Puniceibacterium sp. IMCC21224: one gene and its partner. The protein of the gene in region 1 interacts with the protein of each later gene in a pairwise test. Links are inferred from orthologs where the notes say so. Each region holds a gene or a part of one and is shown on either strand. Other genes may lie near its edges. The genes, in order: rpe and eno.

Region 1 (10,211 bases):
AGCGGTGAGCCGCGTCGCGGTCAACGCCCCCGCCCTGCCCGGCGTCACCCCCGAGGTCGGCCTGTCGCGGCATTACCCGCAGGGCAAAATGTACGCCCATGTCGTTGGCTATGTGAATCCCGTCTCAGAAAGCGATCTGGCGCTGTACGAGGATCCCGACCCGGTGCTGCGCATCCCGCGGTTTCAGTTCGGCAAAGTCGGAGTCGAGGCGAAATACGAGGATCGTTTGCGCGGCCGTGCCGGTGCCAAACGGGTCGAGGTCAATGCCGTCGGCCGCGTCATGCGGGAACTGGACCGCCGCGAAGGTGAAGCCGGTGCCGATCTGCAACTGACGGTGGACACCAAGCTTCAGGATTACATCGAAGCCCGTTTAGGCACCGAAAGCGCCAGCGTCGTAGTAATGGATCTTGAGCACGGCGACATTCGCGCCGCAGTCTCTGCGCCGTCCTACGATCCCAATCTGTTTGTGCGCGGCATCTCGTATGCCAATTACGGTGTGCTGCACGACAACGACCGCAGGCCGCTGGCGTCAAAAACCGTGCAGGACGCCTATCCGCCCGGCTCTACCTTCAAGATGGTGACAGCCATGGCGGCGATGGAGGCCGGTGTGATCGGTCCCGAAGAAACGGTCTGGTGCCCGGGCCATCTTGAGGTTGGCGGCCGCCGCTTTCACTGCTGGAAACGCGCCGGCCACGGCCACATGAATCTGGAACAATCCCTGCGCGAAAGCTGCGATGTGTACTACTACGACCTCGCCTTGAAGGTGGGGATCGAAAACATTGCGGCAATGTGCCATCAGTTGGGTCTGGGCGAAGCACATGACATCCCGATGTCAGCGGTCAGCTCGGGTTTGGTGCCCGACAAGGCCTGGAAGCAACGCGAACGCGGCGCGGGATGGGTGATCGGTGATACTGTAAACACCGCCATCGGTCAGGGCTTTGTGCTGACCTCGCCGCTGCAACTGGCGGTGATGACGGCCCGACTGGCGACCGGGCGTAGCATCACCCCGCGTCTGGTGAAATCCATCGACGGGATCGAAACGCCGTCGCGCGGCGGGGACAGCCTGGGGTTAAACGAAAACCACCTGCGCCAGATCCGCCGCGCCATGTTCGCGGTCAGCAACAACCGGCGCGGCACCGGCTACGGATCACGTATCACCGAAGAGGCCTACCGCATGGCGGGCAAAAGCGGCACCAGCCAGGTCCGCAACATCAGCCCCGCAGAACGGGCGCGCGGCGTGATCAACAACAACGACCTGCCGTGGAACCGACGCGATCACGGGTTGTTCGTGAATTTCGCCCCTTACGACAATCCCAAGATCGCAGTGGCGGTGGTGGTCGAACATGGCGGCGGCGGCTCCTCCGCGGCGGCACCGATCAACCGCGACGTGACTCTTCAGGCGCTCTACGGTGAGGACCCACCGCTGTCCGCCTATCCGTCCAGAGACCATGGCCGGATCAAAGCGCAGCAGGAACGACTGCGCGACGAACGCCAGATGACCCGAACCGACGGATCTGGCCGCGCATGAGCTATCTTGAATATACCGTCAAAACGGTCCCCGCAGGCATCCGCAAGGCGCTGTATCTTAACTGGCCGCTGGTGCTGTTGCTCAGCGCGGTGGCCTGCGTCGGCTTTCTCATGCTCTATTCAGTCGCGGGCGGATCGTTCACTCCCTGGGCTGAACCACAAATGCGACGCTACGGCCTGGGTCTGGCCGCGATGTTTGTGGTCGCGATGGTGCCGATCTGGTTCTGGCGCAACATGGCGGTGGTGGCCTATCTGGTGTCGATCGGCCTGCTGGTGTTGGTCGAATTTTTCGGCTCGATCGGGATGGGCGCGCAACGGTGGATCGACCTCGGATTTATGCGGCTGCAACCGTCCGAGCTGATGAAGATCACCATGGTGATGCTGCTGGCAGCCTATTACGATTGGCTGCCGATTCACAAGACATCGCGCATCCTTTGGGTGATCCTGCCGGTGATCCTGATCTTTGCGCCGACCTTACTGGTGCTGACGCAGCCCGACCTTGGCACCGCAATCCTGTTGGTCATCGGCGGTGGGCTGATGATGTTTCTGGCCGGCGTGCATTGGGGCTATTTCGCCGCCGTGATCGCCGCAGGCACCGGCTTTGTCGCCACCGTGTTCAAAAGTCGCGGCACCGACTGGCAGATGCTCAAAGACTACCAGTTCCGCCGCATCGACACCTTTCTGGACCCGAACTCCGATCCCTTGGGCGCGGGATATCACATCACTCAGGCCAAGATCGCGATGGGATCCGGCGGCTGGACCGGACGCGGCTTCATGCAGGGCACCCAGTCCCGGCTGAACTTCCTGCCAGAGAAACACACCGACTTCATCTTCAACACCCTTGCCGAGGAATTCGGCTTTGTCGGCGCGGTATCTCTCCTGGGACTGTATGTGCTGGTCCTCGTGTTCTGCATCGCTTCCGCGCTTCAGAACCGCGACAGGTTCTCGTCGCTGTTGACCCTAGGCATCGGGCTGACATTCTTTTTGTATTTTGCCGTCAATATGTCGATGGTGATGGGGTTGGCCCCTGTCGTCGGCGTGCCGCTGCCACTGGTCAGCTATGGCGGATCTGCCATGCTTGTGCTCATGGTGGCATTTGGCCTGGTGCAAAGCGCCCACATCCACAGACCGAGGTAACATGACCGTCAACGTGCTTTTCGCCGCGCAGCCAAACCGCTGGCCGCAATACGAAACTCCCTTGCGCATTGCGCTGGACGACACCGGGCTCGACTATGACCTGCGCACCGAATTTGCGCCATCCGAAGTCGATTACATCGTCTACGCCCCAAATGGCAGCGTGCAAGATTTCACGCCCTACACACGGCTCAAAGCCGTTCTGAACCTCTGGGCCGGAGTCGAGGACGTGGTCGGCAACAAAACCCTCACCGTGCCGCTGACCCGCATGGTTGATGATCAGGGGCTGACCCAAGGCATGGTCGAATGGGTCACCGGCCATGTGATGCGCCACCATCTGGGGATGGACAGCCACATCGTGAACCCCGACCGGGTCTGGAACAACAGCGCGCCCCCTCTGGCCACCGATCGCCCCGTGACGATTCTGGGCTTTGGCGCGCTGGGGCAGGCCTGTGCCCGCATACTGACCACACTCGGCTTTCCCGTCACCGGCTGGAGCCGCTCCGGCCACCCACTGCCCGGCATCACCAGCATGTCTGGCGACAATGGCTTGACCGAGGCGCTGACCGGCGCACAGATCGTGGTCCTGCTGCTGCCCGCCACGCCGGGGACCGCGAATATCCTGAACGCCGAGCGCCTGGCGCTGATGGCCCCCGGCGCATTTGTGATCAACCCCGGTCGCGGCCCGCTGATCGACGATGCCGCTCTGCTCGCGGCGCTCGACAGCGGCCAGATCGCTCATGCCACTCTGGACGTGTTCCGCACCGAACCTCTGCCGAATGACGATCCATACTGGGGCCATCCGCGCGTCACCGTCACGCCCCACATCGCTTCGGAAACGCGGCCCCCCTCGGCCTCGCGCGTCATCGCCGACAACATCCGCAGGAGCGAAGCAGGCGAACCGCTGTTGCATCTTGTGGACCGCAGTGCCGGATACTGATACCTGGCCCACATCGCAGGAGAGTTGTCATGACATTCGACCGTTCGCTCAAAATCGCCCCCTCAATCCTCGCCGCCGATTTCGCCAACTTCGGAGCCGAGATCCGCGCTGTCGAGGCAGAGGGCGCGGACTGGATTCATGTGGATGTGATGGACGGTCATTTCGTGCCCAACATCAGCTTTGGCCCCGCCACCTGCGCCGCCATTCGACCGCACATCAAAACGGTGATGGACGTCCACCTGATGATCGCGCCGGTTGATCCCTATATCGACGCCTTCGCCGCCGCCGGGGCCGACATCCTCACCGCCCATATTGAGTCTGGCCCCCATATTCACCGCACGCTTCAGGCGATCCGCGCGGCAGGCGTCAAGGCGGGCGTGGCGCTCAATCCTGGCACTCCGGCGTCAGCGGTGGAACCATTGCTCGACATGATCGACCTGGTCTGCGTGATGACGGTGAACCCCGGCTTTGGCGGACAAAAATTCATCAATATGACGGCCAAAATCCGCGCGCTGCGTGAGATGATCAAAGATCGCGGCATCCATATAGAAATCGACGGCGGCGTTGACCCGACAACAGCGCCACTCGTCGCTGCCGCTGGCGCCGATGTACTGGTCGCAGGCTCAGCAGTATTCAAAGGCGGCTCGGTCGAGAATCCCGCGCCCTACGGCAACAACATCAACGCCATCCGCGCAGCGGTTCAGTCTGGGGGCTGATACCTCGCTTCTTCTCTTTCTAAATACGCAAAAACCCAACCCAGGCCACGGACCCCAGCGTCAGCCCGACTTGCGATACCGGAACACCCCGGTGCCCGTGGCAATCAACTCGCCCGTGTTGTCAGAAACCTGTGCCTCAGCAAAAAAGGTGCTGCGACCACCGCCGGTCTGGCGGCCTTCCCCGATCAGCAAAGTGCCCTTGGGCCGCGACAGGTACATCACATTCAGCGACAGCGTGAGCGCCATCTGCCGCACCTCGGGGTCCCCGGTCCAGCATCCTGCATATCCCATCACCGTGTCCAGCAGCGACGCGTGAACGCCGCCATGCGGATTGTCGTGACGGTTCATGTGAAACGGCTGCAACGGCATTTCGAACCTTGCCCAGCTCTGCTTCCAGCCCGTCATCCGCATCCCGATATGCGTCGGAAAGGCGTAAGGCGGCTCATCAAATGCCGGATCCAATTCACTCATGCCTCTGCCACCTTTATCCCGATTTTCGCGCACCTTGTCACAAATGCACCTGGACGCAATACCTTGTCAGGGGTCCATGCGCCTCCAACCGACCTGCTTTGCGGCGTCACATTGTCGTGCCGATAACCTAGGTGATACAATTTCCACCTAAAGTCATGTCGCGCGATTATTCGCCTTGGGGCGGCAGAACCAGCGCAGCGCTATCACTCCAGCAAACAAAGTGTCGTCATTCCTCCATCTCGAATCGGGTGATCCAGGATGCCACCAGCGCCGGCTTCTCGGCATCCTCAATCTCGAGCGTGACATCCCAATGCACGGTCAGCCGGCCCGGCCCCTCATCCACTGACGCGACGGCAAACCGGCCCCGGACCCGGCAACCCGCCCGCACCGGTGACACAAAGCGGACCCTGTCAAAGCCGTAGTTGACGCTGGCACGCATCCCCCGCAGCTCTGGCACCACCTCATAGGACATCGCCGACAGCAGCGACAGCGTCAGAAAACCGTGCGCAATTGTGCCGCCAAACGCCGTCTGGGCGGCTCGATCCTCGTCCAGATGGATGAACTGCCAATCCTCAGTCACATCGGCAAAGGCAGCGATCCGCGCCTGATCCATCTCGTACCAACGCGAATACCCGGGCGGGAGCACCCGCAGGAGGTCAGCAGACATCCGGCAACTTATATCCGACAAACTTTTGACGCAGCGTCATCTTTGACACTTTGCCGGTGGCTGTCAGCGGCAGGTCTTCGACAAATTCGACCGCATCAGGTAGTTGCCATTTTGCAACCGACTGCAACATAAGGTCGTGTATCTCACTCAGTGTCGGCAGCTCCTCCCCCTTTGGCACGACAACCAAAAGTGGCCGTTCGTCCCATTTTGGATGCTTGACAGCGATCACCGCGCAATTGGCCACCTTTGGACAGGCCATAACAAGGTTTTCGAGGTCGATCGAACTGATCCATTCGCCGCCCGACTTGATCAGATCCTTTGAGCGGTCCTGAATGCTGAGAAATCCCAGCGGGTTGATCGTCGCCACATCGCCGGTGCCAAACCAGCCCTCGGCGTCCAGCGCCGTTTCACTGGCCTCGGGGTTGTTGAAATAGCCCGACACAATGGTGTTGCCGCGCACAAAAAGCTCGCCCGCTGCCTTGCCATCATGCGGCAGGCGATTGCCCTGCTCATCGACGATCTTCAGCTCGACCCCGAACAGCCGTCGCCCCTGCAACGCCTTGAGCCGCATCTGTTCGTCGCGCGGCAGCTCACGCATGGGTTCAGATAGCAGGCCATGTGTCCCCACAGGTGACATTTCGGTCATGCCCCATGCGTGGCAAACCGATACGCCTGTATTCTCGAACCCTTCGATCATGCTGCGCGGTGCCGCGGATCCACCAACAACCACCTGCGCGAACCCGTCCGGGTTGCGACCACGTTTGTCAATCTCGGCCCGCAGCCCCATCCAGACGGTTGGCACCCCCCAGGCGGATGTCACGCCCTCGGCCTCCATCAGATCAAATAGCGATGCCCCGTCTAGCTTGGGCCCTGGCATCACCAGCGACGCGCCGGTCAAAGGCGCAGCATAGGGCAGGCCCCAGGCGTTGACGTGAAACAGCGGCACCACCGGCAGAATACGCCCGCCCTCGGTCAGGCTTTTGCTCAGGGTAATCGCGACGGTCATGGCGTGCAGCACGGTCGATCGATGGGAATACAGCGCGCCCTTGGGATGACCTGTCGTCCCAGAGGTATAGCATAATGCCGCCGCCGTCTCCTCTGGCAGCGTGGGCCAATCATAGCTGTCGGGCTGACCGTCCAGCAGAACCTCGTAACACAGCAGGTCCAGGGACGTTTCGGGCATATGTGCCCGATCTGTCATCGCCACCAGCCGCAAACCTTTGGGAAGCTGGTCTTTCATCGCCTCAATCATTGGCGCAAAGGTGGTATCGAAACACAAAATGCGGTCCTGAGCATGGCCCAGAATGTACAGCATCTGTTCGGCAGACAGGCGCGGGTTGATGGTGTGGCAGATCGCCCCCATTCCGGAGAGCGCGTAATATAGCTCAAAATGCCGGTAGCCGTTCCAGGCCAGTGTCGCAACGCGGTCACCCCCGTTGATCCCCAGCGCAGCCATGCCATGCGCCAGTCGAGCCGCGCGTTGATACGCCTCGAAGTAGGTTTCGCGGTGAATGTCGCCTTCGGTGCGAACGGACACGATCCCCGCGCCTGGATGCGCCGAACTTGCGTACCGCAGGATCTCAATGATCGACAGCGGTTGGTTCATCATCAAGCCTTGCATCCAGCCCTCCCTCGCTTTTGCGGCATATGTCCGGACACACTGCCCAAGGCGGCCCTGCTGACGCAATACCCAATCCCCGAAACGTCCGGCCAAGAATTGAAAACCGCGGCACAGCTTCACCGCGATACTTCGGTCCAGAACCTGCGACGCACTGATGTTCACGGTCTGAAACAGGCCCGCGCCGATTCCGGCTTAGCCGATTTCTTCGGCTTCAAGCATCAGCGGTGCGGCTGATGCGCTGCGCAAGTCGTCGACCACCAGCGGCCCCGAAGGTTTTGACAGCCGGTTGCGCACCACCCAGATCAGCCGCTCTTGCGCGCGGGTGATCGCCACATACGCCAGTCGCTTCCACAGCGGTTGACCCGCCTCGACTCGGCCCATGCGCGCAGCGACAAACAGGTCGGGCGCAAAGACCTGCACCGTGTCCCATTGTGACCCCTGCGCCTTGTGGATTGTCACGGCTGCACCGTGCAGGAATGTCGCCCCCATGCGGGCAGCAAAGGGAATGAACGGCTCTTCCTCGTCCGGTTTTTCGATCTTGACGATTGACGCTGCGGACACTTGCGGATCTTCGGCCCCCATCACGTGCAACCGTGAAAATCCCGGCTTGCGCCCCGGCCCAAGGTAAATCACCTGCGCGCCCTTGATCAGACCACGTGCCTCAAGGTCCAGCCGCTTTTTGCGATGCTTGAGCGGCAGTTCAATCCCGTCGCAAATCAGCGGCTCGCCTGCCAGCAATTCGGTATCCGGTGCGTCATGTACCGCGCGAAATGCGTTGATCAGCCGGATACGTGTGTTGTTGCGCCAAACCAGAACTGGCGAGCGCGCCATCAGGTCAACCTCGACCCGCTGGCCCCAAACCACGCGTTCGTCGCGCCGCGCAGTGTCTTCGATCATCTTCTCGAAATCGGAAAACTCAAGCGCGGGATCAGCAAGTGCATGCGCCAGATCAAGAATCGGATTGTCAGCATCTTGACGATGGACGCGGTGCAGCTCCATCTTTTGTTCGGGTTTGAGGGTGTCGAACACCATACCGCCCGACTGATTGACCGGGGCCAGCTGGGCCGGATCGCCAAACAGCAGCAGGTTTGGAAAAATCTCTTGCAGATCGTCGAACTGCCGTTCGTCCAGCATCGACGATTCATCGACAAAGCCCAGATCCAGCGGATCCTCGCGGCGTTTCCAGCCTGTGATGAAATCCGACCCGCGCAAACCCGCCGCCGCCAGCGCCGCCGGAACCGATTTGTGCCCCTGATACGAGGCAAAGGCGCGATCCAGCGCCGTTTCAGACAACGCCTCGATCTCGGGTTTTTCGCCCTGACCGGTCAGCCATTCGGCGATGCGTTCATATTCCGGATCATAAACGGGGGTGTAGAGGATGCGATGAATCGTCGTCGCAGGTACACCGCGCATGCGCAGCACGCTCGCCGCCTTGTTGGTGGGGGCCAGAATCGCCAGCGTGCGCTTGTCACGCCGACGCTTGCTTTCGTAATCCCCCGAAACGATTTCAACCCCCGCCGCCTCAAGCGCCTTATACAACTCGGCCAGCAGCAGTGTCTTGCCCGATCCAGCCTTTCCCACCAGTGCCATCAGCCTTGGCTTGCCCGCTTGGGCAGGCAGGACAAGGCCATCGGACAGGTCGATCCCCGCACCGCGCAACATCTCGGCCACGCGGTCGTAGGCTTCGGCCTGATCATCGGAAAATATGAGTGTGGGCAGCGTCATGGGCGGACCCTACAGGTCTGCCCATGGCTGCGCCAGCCTCAAGCAGCCTGGGTCGCGGCCTGTTCGGATTTTGCGCCAAAGGCCAGTTCGAACCAGTGGCGCGACTGCGACGGAGCGATCCCCGCACTGGCCGCAACCCGCGCCTGTGCGTCATCCGAGAAATGCCACAGCCCGACACTAATCGCATCCCGCCCGGTCCCCTGCGTACCCAACACCTCGGGAGAGGCGCCGATCATTCGGTAGATCCGCACCATCCGCGCGTCAAAGACCCCAACGTAATGTTCGACTCCGAAGCCACGCATCACCTCTCCGCCTGCCAGCATCAATGCCGCAGCCGCCCCCGGCGCCGTTTCACGTGCCAGACAAAAGCGGGTGCATTCCCAAATCACCGGGCTTTCAATGCGCACGCCATCGGTGAGATGACCAAAATAGTCGTTCACCATGGTACGCCCCACTGTCGGCAGCAGCCGCATCGACCCGCCGTGACGCCCGTCAGGCTGTTCCCAAATCACATAGAGCGGGTTCAGTTTGTCGTATTCGTCACTTTCATACCCATCGGCGTCGACCTGCACCTCCCATCCCAGACGGGTGCGAAACTGATCGGCACGGTCCCGGAACATGCTGTCGCGCAACAGCGGGAACTGGCAAAGCTGGTCGGCGTAAAGATAACGGATCATGGTGAGGCTCCCTTCGGTTTCTGAAGGGAAGGCTCGGCTTCAAAGGTTAATCGCTCTCTGCGCCACCGTACGGTGATGACTGCAAATCGCTAACCAAGATTACACAACGATGATTCCGCGCGACATCGCCCGCGCCACGGCATGCGTTGTGTTTAGTGCGCCCAGCTTGTGTCGGGCGCTTTCGATATAGACCCGGAGCGTGTTTTCCGAAATCGACAACGTATTAGCGACCTGCGCCCGACTATACCCCACGGCAAGCAGGGTCATTGCCTCGACCTCTCGGGGCGACAGTGACTGTGCCGCCTCGGGCTTGCGCCCTGGCTCCAACTCCAGCGCCTTTTTGTTGAAATAATGCGCCAAAAGGATCAGATCCTTACGGTGGGTTTCAGTAAAGTCGTTCCATTCGTCGTCGCTGCAACTATGGTTCACTGTGAATAAGGCAAACTGGCCGTTGGGGCCGCGGATCGGGATCGAAAACCCCTGATTTCCAACTCCAAAGGCAATGGCGTCTTTCTGAAACGCCCGAGCGGCTTTGCTAGACCAATCCAATCGCTTCCAGTCGACGGGGTGAAACCGCTGATTGCAGCCCAATATGACCGGATCTATGCGCAGATAGCCCCGGTCCAGATAGTGCTGCACCCATTCAGGCGCATAGGTGCCGCACCCGTATTGATCCCCGTTGCCGTTCACCCAGTGATAGACCAGATGGTTGATCTTATAAAACTCACAGAGC
Region 2 (10,407 bases), 1.4 Mb from region 1 along the record:
CGCGATCGACAACATCCCCAAGACCGGGCCGCTAATTGTCATTGCGAACCATCCATATGGCATCCTGGATGGGTTGATGCTGGGCCACATTCTGTCGGTGGCGCGCGGAGATTTTCGCATTCTGGCCCACCGGGTGTTTCGCAAGGCCCAGGATCTTGAACGCGTGATCCTGCCAATTTCGTTCGACGAAACCAAAGAAGCGGTCGCGTTGAATGTTGAGACGCGCAAAGAGGCGCTGCGTTATCTGGGGGATGGTGGCGCGATCGGTGTCTTTCCAGGCGGCACGGTGTCCACCGCAGCGAAACCCTTTTCCCGGCCGATGGATCCGGGCTGGCGCAGCTTTACCGCCCGAATGGTGGCCAAAAGCGGTGCAACCGTAGTGCCGATCTATTTTGATGGTCACACAAGCCGCCTGTTCCAAGTAGCGAGCCATCTGCACACGACGCTGCGTATGGGGCTGCTGATCAAGGAATTCCACAAACGGGTGGATACGCCGGTTCAGGTCGTCATCGGCCAGCCAATTCCCCCCGAGGTGCTGCAACCCCATACCAAAGACTCGCGCGCGATGATGGATTTCCTGCGCAAAGCGACGTATGACCTGTCTCCAAACCCGCTCGTGTCGTGTGACTACGGCTTTGAGTTCGAGGAAAAGCACAAGGTCAAGGCGTAAGCGCCTGCGCATAAAGGATAGTGTTTCAATGGCGGTTGGGGTGTTTGATTCTGGGCTGGGTGGGCTGACGGTTCTGGACGCCGTGGTGAAAAAATTGCCCGAGGTGCCGTTTGTCTACCTGGGCGACAGCGCCAATGCGCCTTATGGCGTACGTGATGCCGATGACGTCTATCAACTGACCTGCGCCGCCGTTGAACGCCTGTGGGCGGCGGGCTGCGATCTGGTCATATTGGCCTGCAACACGGCGTCCGCTGCGGCGCTTCGGCGCATGCAAGAAAGCTGGCTGCCGCCGGAAAAACGTGTTCTGGGCGTCTTTGTCCCTCTGATCGAAGCGATGACAGAGCGGCAATGGGGCGACAATTCCCCACCGCGCGAAGTGGCGGTCAAACATGTGGCGCTGTTTGCGACACCCGCTACAGTGCGCAGCCGCGCGTTCCAGCGTGAACTGGCGTTTCGCGCGATTGGTGTCGATGTCGAGGCGCAGGCCTGCGGTGGTGTTGTCGATGCTATTGAGGATGGCGACCTGATCCTTGCCGAAGCGCTGGTACGGTCGCACGTGGACGCGTTGAAACGCAAGATGCCGGAACCGCAGGCCGCGATCCTGGGCTGCACACACTATCCGCTGATGCAGGAGGCGTTTCAGGACGCGTTGGGGGCAAATGTCAGCGTCTATTCTCAGGCCAATCTTGTGGCCGAGTCGCTGGCCGACTATCTGATACGTCATCCCGGAATGCTGGGTCGGGGGGACGAGTCAAAGTTCCTGACCACGGGAGATCCGCGCCGTGTTTCAGATCGCGCCACACAGTTCCTGCGACGACGGATTGTGTTTGAGAAAGCGTGATCGTCGTGGGCTGGCCTCGGTTGGCCCCCTCGGATAGAACTACAGGACAGCGCGGCATGGCCCGCGCATTCGGAGCATGACATGACCCACAAGATCGCCATCATCGGAGCGAGCGGCTATACTGGCGCCGAACTTATCCGCCTGATTGCCACCCATCCCAGCATGGAGATTGTGGCGCTGGCGGCGAATTCCAAGGCGGGCCAGAGCATGGCCCAGGTGTTTCCGCATCTGCGCCATCTGACGCTGCCGGATCTGGTAACGTGGGAACAGATTGATTTTGATACCGTGGATCTGTGTTTCTGCGCGCTGCCGCACAAGACCAGCCAAGAGGTGATCAGCAAACTGCCAAAATCGTTAAAAATCGTTGATTTGTCCGCGGATTTTCGGCTGCGCAATCCGGCAGAATACAAGAAATGGTATGGCAACGATCATGCCGCGATCGAGATGCAATCAGAGGCGGTTTACGGGCTGACCGAGTTCTACCGAAATGAGATCGCCAGCGCGCGTCTGGTTGCCGGGACAGGCTGCAACGCGGCAATCGGGCAATTCATCCTGCGGCCGCTGATCGCGGAGGCTGTGATCGACCTTACGGATATTATCCTCGACATGAAATGTGCGGTTTCGGGGGCTGGGCGGAGCCTTAAGGAAAATCTTCTGCATGCGGAACTGTCCGAGGGGTACAATGCCTATGCCGTCGGCGGCACCCACCGGCATCAGGGTGAATTTGATCAGGAATTTTCTGCCATTGCGGGGCAGGAGGTTCAGGTTCAGTTTACCCCGCATCTGATGCCTGCAAATCGCGGTATTCTGGCCACCACATACGTCAAAGGTGACCCGCAAGCTGTTTATAAAACGTTGCAAAATGCGTATGAGGAAGAGCCGTTCATTTTCGTTCTGCCGTTTGGTGAAACACCGTCTACGCATCACGTGCGCGGCTCGAACTTCTGTCACATCGGTGTGACTGGTGACCGGATCAATGGCCGTGCCATCGTGGTGGGCGCGCTGGACAATTTGACCAAAGGCAGTTCGGGGCAGGCGTTGCAAAACGCCAATCTGATGCTGGGTGAAGATGAGACCGCGGGCTTGATGCTGGTTCCTTGTTTTCCCTGATGTGCGGTTCAAAAAAGGCTGAGGAGGTCAGGGTATGGCATTGAAATCACTCAAAAAACAGCGACGCATTCAGGTTTTTGCGCTGGCGGCGGTTGCTTTGGTGATCTCAACCGGGCTGATCGGCTATGCAATGCGCGACGGCATCAATTTTTTCCGCTCGCCCAGCCAGGTGATGGAAACGCCGCCGAGCCCATCCGAGGTGTTTCGCATTGGAGGGCTGGTTGAAGAAGGGTCGCTCCTGCGCGGTCAGGGGGCCGAGATCCGGTTCATTGTGACGGACGGCGGTGCTTCGGTGCCTGTGGTCTATTCGGGTGTGCTGCCTGATCTTTTTGATGAGAAACAGGGGATGGTTGGCACAGGTCGATACGTGAACGGAACCTTTGAAGCCACTGAAATCCTTGCCAAACACGATGAGACATATATGCCGAAAGAGGTGATAGACGCCCTCAAAGAGCAGGGCATATATCAGGAACCTGCGCCAAAGCCGGGCAGCTGAGCCCTTTTGACCCGCTCAGTCGAGGGTCAGATCATACTCAAAATAACAGAGATGGCCGCGCGCGACATCTGGGACATCATAGTACGGTCCGGTTTCGCGAAACCCGAGGGTATTATAAAGCGCCCGTGCCCCCAAAAGTGACTTCATCGTATCGAGCCGCGCAGTCGTATAGCCCGCGACCCGCGCCTGATCCAAAAGTGCCTGCATCAGCGCACGTCCCAACCCCATTCCCCGCGCCGCATCATCGACATAGACGCGCTTGATCTCGCAACTCGTGGCATCAAACCGGCGGTACATCCCACAGCCCAAAAATTGGGTTCCAGAGCTGGCGAGCAATAGCGCCCCGTCAGGTGGCGCATGTTCCTCGTCGATCCGGGTCAGCAGGGACGCATAGTCGTGTTCCGGATAAAACGTGTCCGTCAGCACGCGCATCGCACCGTCATGGGTAAGCAGATGCGCACGGTATCGCCAGCACAGCTCACGTACGGCGGCCAGTTCGGTGTCGCTTTGCGCCGCGTGGATTAAGGGATTTGTCATCGTGGGCAGGTTAGGCGCGCGAACGACTGCCCGCGCGCACTCACTTTACTTGAGAATGGATTTTCCAGCAAATTCAGCCGTTTCTCCCAGCATCTCTTCGATTCGGATCAGCTGATTATATTTGGCCAGCCGGTCAGAGCGGGCCAGAGAACCGGTTTTGATCTGGCCGCAGTTGGTGGCCACGGCGAGGTCGGCGATGGTGGCATCTTCGGTTTCACCGGAACGGTGCGACATCACGTTGGTCATGCGGGCGCGATGGGCCATGTCTACCGCCTTTAGCGTCTCGGTCAGGGTGCCAATCTGGTTGACCTTGACCAGCATGGAGTTGGCACAGCCCTTCTCGATTCCCATCGCCAGACGGGCCGGATTAGTCACGAACAGATCGTCACCCACCAGCTGGATCTTGTCACCCAGTGCGTCGGTCAGTGCCTTCCAGCCATCCCAGTCATCCTCGGACATGCCATCCTCGATCGAGATGATCGGGTAGTCGGCGCAGAGCTGTGCGAGGTATGCCACGTTTTCGTCGGACGTCAGCGATTTGCCTTCGCCCTTCATCTCGTACTTGCCGCCCTTGTAATATTCGGTCGCGGCGCAATCCAGCGCGAGGTAAATTTCCTCACCCGGCTTGTAGCCCGCCTTTTCGATGGATTTCAAAATGAAATCGAGCGCATCACGGGTAGAGCTAAGGTTCGGGGCAAAGCCACCTTCGTCGCCGATACCTGTGGACAGACCAGCGGCGGACAGTTCCTTTTTCAGCGTGTGGAACACCTCAGAGCCCATGCGCACCGCTTCGCGAATGTTCGCGGCGGCCACAGGCATGATCATGAATTCCTGAATATCGATCGGGTTGTCAGCATGTTCGCCGCCGTTGATGATGTTCATCATCGGCACCGGAAGCATGCGCGCCGACGTGCCGCCAACATAGCGAAATAGCGGCAGCCCGTTAAATTCGGCGGCGGCCTTTGCCGCAGCAAGCGAGACGCCCAGGATAGCATTGGCACCAAGGCGGGATTTGGTGTCGGTGCCGTCAAGTTCGATCATCGACAAGTCAATGGCGACCTGTTCGGTGGCATCCATGCCCAGAAGTTCCTCGGCGATCTCGCCATTCACGGCGGCGACAGCCTCGAGCACGCCTTTGCCCATATAGCGCGATTTGTCGCCGTCGCGGCGTTCGTTCGCCTCGTAGGCGCCGGTTGACGCACCCGACGGCACAGCCGCCCGGCCCATGGTTCCGTCTTCGAGTGTCACGTCAACTTCGACTGTGGGGTTGCCCCGGCTGTCAAGGATTTCGCGGGCGTGGATGTCGATGATAGTACTCATGGGATCGTCCCTTTTGGATGTCTGAGCGTTAGATTTCGTATAGCAGGCCGCAACGGAAAGTAAACTGGACGGTTAGCGCTAACAGGGCGCGTGCGCGCCTTCATTTCGTGGCGATTCAGGGTTTCTTGAGAGGAACACCATACAGTTCCATCCGGTGCCCCTTGAGGGTATAGCCGAGCTTGCGCGCTATCCGTTCCTGAAGCGCCTCGATCTCGGGGTCGACGAATTCGATCACCTTGCCCGAATGCATGTCGATCAGGTGGTCATGGTGTTCGCGTTCTGCATCCTCGTAACGCGCGCGCCCGTCACCGAATTCAACCCGTTCAAGGATCCCGGCCTCTTCAAACAGCTTGACCGTGCGGTAAACCGTGGCAATCGAGATCCGGTCATCACGTGCCGAAGCGCGGGCATAAAGTTCCTCGACATCCGGATGATCGGTTGCCTCTTCCAGAACCTGCGCAATGGTTCTGCGCTGTTCGGTCATGCGCAGGCCATTGGCTTCGCAACGGCTGGTGATGGTGTCGGTCATGGAATCCTCGCGCGCGTCGTTTTACTGGTTTAGCGACTCCTGAGGGGTGAGGCCAACACCACAAATGCGTCAGAGTCACTGTCTCTTGGCTTGACTTATGGTCGGGCACGGGTCATGTGGCCTTCAACGGATCTCTTCTGCCGCGTGAGCAGATTGACCGGTGCAGCATGCACCGTGGGTCACGGAGACCGCGTTTGCTTCCAAAATCACGCGTGGGGCATGGGGTGCAACGGTATATGGGCAATCGGCCCGATACCGGTTCTGTGCCTCTCCACCTGACGGATCGCAAGGGCGGTCCATCGTGCGGCTGTCATCCGGCAGCCCGAAAGGAACTCTTTTGACTAATTTTACAACCATGGGCCTGCCGAAGTCGCTTGTGACGCGTTTGACCGAAATGGGCCTGACCGAACCGACTCCGATTCAGGTTGGCGCGATTCCGTTCGCGTTGGCAGGTCGTGACGTGATGGGCCTGGCACAGACCGGCACCGGCAAGACGGCGGCCTTTGGCCTGCCTCTGGTGGCGCAGATCTCTGGGCTGGGCCGTCCGGCGCCGAAATCGGTGCGCGGTCTGGTACTTGCACCGACCCGCGAACTGGCCACCCAGATCGCCGAGACACTGAAGGCGCTGACCTTGGGCAGCCCGCTGAAGACCACCGTTGTCGTCGGCGGCCAGTCGATTAACGCCCAGTCCAAGCGTTTGGAAAAGGGCATCGACCTGTTGGTCGCCACGCCCGGCCGTCTGATTGACCTGATCGACCGTCGCGCCGTGCGACTGGATGAATGCAGCTTTCTGGTGCTGGACGAGGCGGATCAGATGCTCGACATGGGGTTCATCCATGCGCTGCGCCAAATTTCGCGGCATTTGCCGGCCAAACGTCAGACTATGCTGTTCTCAGCCACCATGCCCAAACTGATGGAAGAGCTGTCGCGCGAATACCTGAACGACCCTGAAAAGGTGCAAGTCAGCCCTCCGGGCAAGGCCGCGGACAAGATCGAGCAGTCGGTGCATTTTATCGCCAAGGCGGAAAAGTCCAAACTGTTGATTGAATTGCTGGACGCGCATCGCGACGAGCTGGCGCTGGTCTTTGGCCGCACCAAACACGGCGCAGAGAAGCTGATGAAATCGCTTGAAAAGGCCGGTTTCGCGGCGGCATCCATCCATGGCAACAAGAGCCAGGGCCAGCGCGACCGTGCGCTCAAGGCATTCCGCGAGGGGCAAGTGCGGGTGCTGGTGGCCACCGATGTGGCCGCGCGCGGTCTGGATATTCCGGCGGTGCGTCACGTCTATAACTTTGATCTGCCGAACGTGCCGGAAAATTATGTGCATCGCATTGGCAGGACCGCCCGCGCGGGCCGCGAGGGCGCTGCAATTGCATTCTGCGCCCCGGACGAGATTGGCGAACTGAAGGCGATTCAGAAGGTGCTCAAGATGAGCATTCCCGTAGCGTCGGGCACGGCCTGGGCCGGTCTGGACACGCCAGACCGCAGTGGCGGCGGAAACCAGCGTCGCGGTGGCGGCAACGGTGGCAAGCCCGGTGGCGCCAAGCCCGGCAACGGCAACCGCCGTCGTCGTCCCGCGCGCGGTGGATCGAGCAGCGCGCGCGCTGCCTAAGCCTGAGGTTATACGATACTTTGGGCGCGCCGCAGAACAGCGGCGCGCCTGAGGCCATTCAGGTAGAGCGCAAGGCTCACCAGAACGATCAGTCCGCCCCATAGCATCCGCGGGGTCGGGGCCTCGGATGTGCCGTACCAGACCCAGACGGGGCCAAGTACGGTTTCCAACAGCATTAGCAGGCTGACATTGGCCGCAGCCGTATGGCGCGCAGCCAGCGACAGGGCAAAGAATGACAGCGGCAGGATGACGATGCTGGCCAGCAAAATTGGCCACAGCGTTCCCGTCGTCATCTGCGCAGGCCCGGTCACGGTTGTCCCGACGATGCCAGCGATCAGCGCACCCAGCCCGACGGTCAGCAGAATCGGCACGTCGGCGGCGTGGCGCAGGGTCACAAAGGTGGTTGCGAGCGCCGCCGCCACCCCCAACCCCAGCAGCGCCCCAAGCGCGGCATGCGGATTCAGACCCAGATCCCCCTTACCGCTGACCGCGATGGCGATGCCGCTCAGAACCAGCAGGATGGTGATCCAGGTGGCGCGGGATGTCGATTCGCCATATATCAGACGCGCCAATAGCGCCGACCAGACCGGCACTGTGGCGATGGCCAGCAGCACGACCGATACCGGAGCCAGCGCGATCGCGTTCGGAAACAGCATGGCATTCAGACTTTGGCTGATTACAACAATCATGCCGACGCCAGACCCCAACACCGCCAGATCCGCGCGATGATTGCGCGACGTCGCCAGCCAGATCATCAGAAACAGGCCGCCCATGCACAGCCCACGCCAACCCAGCATCTGCATGCCCTGCATGTCGGACAGTCGCAGCAACAACGCATCGGGGCCCAGCACAAGCGCGCCGAACGTGGCCAGAGCAAGGCCAAGATTTGAGTTTCGTGTCATGTAACGGAAACGCCAGTTTAGGGCCCGGGAGTGACGGGACCCGCAGTGTCAGAGATAGGCTGGGCCTAGTTATAGAGTGGCTGCAAACCCATCTGCATATGCAACATGTTCACCGCAGTCTCGTCCAGCCCCATCGCCGTGGCCAGCGCGTCAAGATATTCAGCTTCGGCCTGCGTATCGACGCGGATCGTCATCAGTGAGGCGGAATAAACCTGCACCTTTTGCGCCTCGGGGGTGTCCTTGGCCAACCCTTTGACGTCGATCGGCGCGGCGAGTTGTGCTTTGACAAAGGCGATATCGTCGGGTGTGGCATCGTCGCCGACGGTTTCAAGGATTTTGGCCTTTTCGTCCTTGTCGATGCCGCCGTCGGCCTTGGCCGACTGGATCATTGCCCGCAGCATCAGGGCGGCGGATTTGTCGGCCTCTTGCGAGGTGTCCGCGGTGCCGAACTGATCCATCAGACCACCCAGCCCTTTGCCCTGCATCGCAGCCATGCCGCCCGCCGCGGCCAGCATTCCAGCCAACCCAGAGCCGCCCGATGGCACCGACGACAACAGCGGACCCTTTTCACCCGGCGCTGGTGTGCCGCCGCCCATCAGGGCCGACAGGTCGAGGCCGCTTTCCTTCATCTTGTCCATGATTGCGGCCATCGGGTTGCCTGCAGCGCCACCCGCACCGCCGGTCAGTGTGGACAGATCAAGCCCGCTCTCCTTCATCTTGTCCATCATCGCCTGCATTGGATTGCTGCCGGTCGGCATCTGGCCAGACATGGATTGGCCAATTTGCGCCTGCGTGCTGCTCAGCGGGTTTTTGCCCTTGATCTGCGCGCCGCCACCCAGCAGCCCGCCCAGCCCCTGACCCCCGGCAAGTTTGTCGACACCACGCGCCGCAGCATAGCCGATGGCGACTTTGGCCAGTGTTCCCATGAGACCCATGTGACAGCTCCTTGATCCGTCCGAATTCCGTTCAGTGTCAGACTTGCACGATTTTGCGGCAATTGGCAGGAAATTTGTGCCGGTTCAAAAGATCTTTAGCAGGCGCAGGATCAGCCAGACCAGCCCACCCATGCCCAGCGTGGCCAGCGTCAGGATCCCAAAGGCCACCGGCGTTGACGTGCCCGGCATACCCGCGACGTTCACGCCGAACAGGCCGGTGACAAATCCCATGGGCAAAAAGATCGCCGCCACCACCGAAAGGGCATAAGAATTGCGGGCCAGCCGGGCGTTCTGCCTGGCCTCGAGGTGATCTGACAGCGCCTCGAGTCGGTCGCGCACGGCGTTCAGCTCCTCCAGTGCCCGCTGCGCGCGGTTGGCACTTTCCCCCAGGCTTTCGCGTGTCTCGGTGTCGATCACCGGCAGGCGCGGATCAAGGAGCGCATGTAGCGCCTGTGACTGCGGCGCCAGAAAGCGGCCCAGCCGGATTGTGCTTCGCCTAAGGTCGGGCATCTCTGCCGCACCGGCGTGATCATATGCGACAAACAGTTGATCTTCGAGCAGGTCGAGCTGATCTTCGAGCGCGACGCCATTCTCTTCGATCCGGTCGGTGAGGGCTTCGCAGAGTGCGGCAAGAAATGCTGCGGGCGAGGGCGGCGCCTGACCCGATTCTGTGGCGCGACGCAGATCCTCTGCGGCAAAGACGCGGCGCAGGCGGACCGTCACCACCAAATGGTCCGACAGCCAGCACCGCAAGGACACCATGTCGTCGCGACGCTGGCCGGTGTTAAGATTGAGTCCACGCAGGATCACAATCAGCCCACCGTCATTGGTCAGGGCGCGGGGGCGCGTCTCGGTCTGCTGCAGGGCATCGGCGGCGCGGTCGGGCAGGTGGCTGTCCAGCCATGCCGCCAGTTCAGGATCGCCCAGATCGCAATGCAGCCAGCGATAGCCCACGGTCGGCAGAATCGCCAGATCGCGGACCACAATGGCGCTGCCGTCAGGTCGAATGTCAAAGGCGCAAATCGGTGTCATCGTGATTGCAAGGTCTTAGGGCGCATCTCTCGCTCGACCTGATCAGGTGCCGCAAAACGTGGCTGCGACCACTTCTGACGGTGCGGGCGGGCGGCGCAAATCCTCAGCGTCAGGCTGGTCGTCGAACGGGCGCGACAGGACAGCGTTCAGTCGGTGAAACGGCGCATCGTCTCCGGCGACGGCAGCGGCGATCATCTGCTCGATCCGGTGATTGCGCGGAATAAAGGCCGGGTTGGTTTGCCGTATCCGCTGGATTGCGTCGGGATCAGAGGCAATGCGCGCCTGCCACCCCTCTGCCCAGCTGTCAAAGGCGGTGGGGTCGGTGAACTGATCCCGCGCAGTGCCATCGCTAAGCGCGCGAAACGTGTTGGTGAAATCGGCTTGATTGCCATGCATGCGCGTCAATAGATCGCCGATCAGCGC

The links.
Region 2: the proteins of rpe (region 1) and eno interact in binary tests that used the Escherichia coli proteins (3 or more experiments, as listed by UniProt). The link is inferred for Puniceibacterium sp. IMCC21224 from one-to-one orthologs.

Annotation. Positions count from the first base shown.
Region 1 is NZ_LDPY01000001.1:941,164-951,374, reverse strand. What follows is about bases 2,754-5,473. They hold rpe (ribulose-phosphate 3-epimerase), read left to right. Parts: upstream 2,754-3,630; coding sequence 3,631-4,317; downstream 4,318-5,473. Other genes in these bases: IMCC21224_RS04360 (long-chain-fatty-acid--CoA ligase), read right to left, coding at 5,445-5,473; IMCC21224_RS04365 (MaoC family dehydratase), read right to left, coding at 5,015-5,455; IMCC21224_RS04370 (PaaI family thioesterase), read right to left, coding at 4,378-4,788; IMCC21224_RS04380 (glyoxylate/hydroxypyruvate reductase A), read left to right, coding at 2,754-3,601. Also shown: mrdA (penicillin-binding protein 2), read left to right, coding at 1-1,528; rod shape-determining protein RodA, read left to right, coding at 1,525-2,664; more of IMCC21224_RS04380, read left to right, coding at 2,666-2,753; more of IMCC21224_RS04360, read right to left, coding at 5,474-7,076; IMCC21224_RS04355 (ATP-dependent RecD-like DNA helicase), read right to left, coding at 7,269-8,801; IMCC21224_RS04350 (acyl-homoserine-lactone synthase), read right to left, coding at 8,840-9,478; IMCC21224_RS04345 (LuxR family transcriptional regulator), read right to left, coding at 9,578-10,211. UniProt on the Escherichia coli protein: Catalyzes the reversible epimerization of D-ribulose 5-phosphate to D-xylulose 5-phosphate.
Region 2 is NZ_LDPY01000001.1:2,298,973-2,309,379, reverse strand. The notes cover bases 2,838-5,753. They hold eno (phosphopyruvate hydratase), read right to left. Parts: upstream 4,975-5,753; coding sequence 3,700-4,974; downstream 2,838-3,699. Other genes in these bases: IMCC21224_RS10630 (Fur family transcriptional regulator), read right to left, coding at 5,090-5,503; IMCC21224_RS10640 (GNAT family N-acetyltransferase), read right to left, coding at 3,133-3,654; ccmE (cytochrome c maturation protein CcmE), read left to right, coding at 2,838-3,117. Also shown: IMCC21224_RS10660 (lysophospholipid acyltransferase family protein), read left to right, coding at 1-670; murI (glutamate racemase), read left to right, coding at 699-1,511; argC (N-acetyl-gamma-glutamyl-phosphate reductase), read left to right, coding at 1,593-2,621; more of ccmE, read left to right, coding at 2,656-2,837; IMCC21224_RS10625 (DEAD/DEAH box helicase), read left to right, coding at 5,841-7,115; IMCC21224_RS10620 (DMT family transporter), read right to left, coding at 7,124-8,017; IMCC21224_RS10615 (tellurite resistance TerB family protein), read right to left, coding at 8,083-8,952; IMCC21224_RS10610 (zinc transporter ZntB), read right to left, coding at 9,037-9,984; IMCC21224_RS10605 (YdiU family protein), read right to left, coding at 10,027-10,407. UniProt on the Escherichia coli protein: Catalyzes the reversible conversion of 2-phosphoglycerate (2-PG) into phosphoenolpyruvate (PEP). It is essential for the degradation of carbohydrates via glycolysis.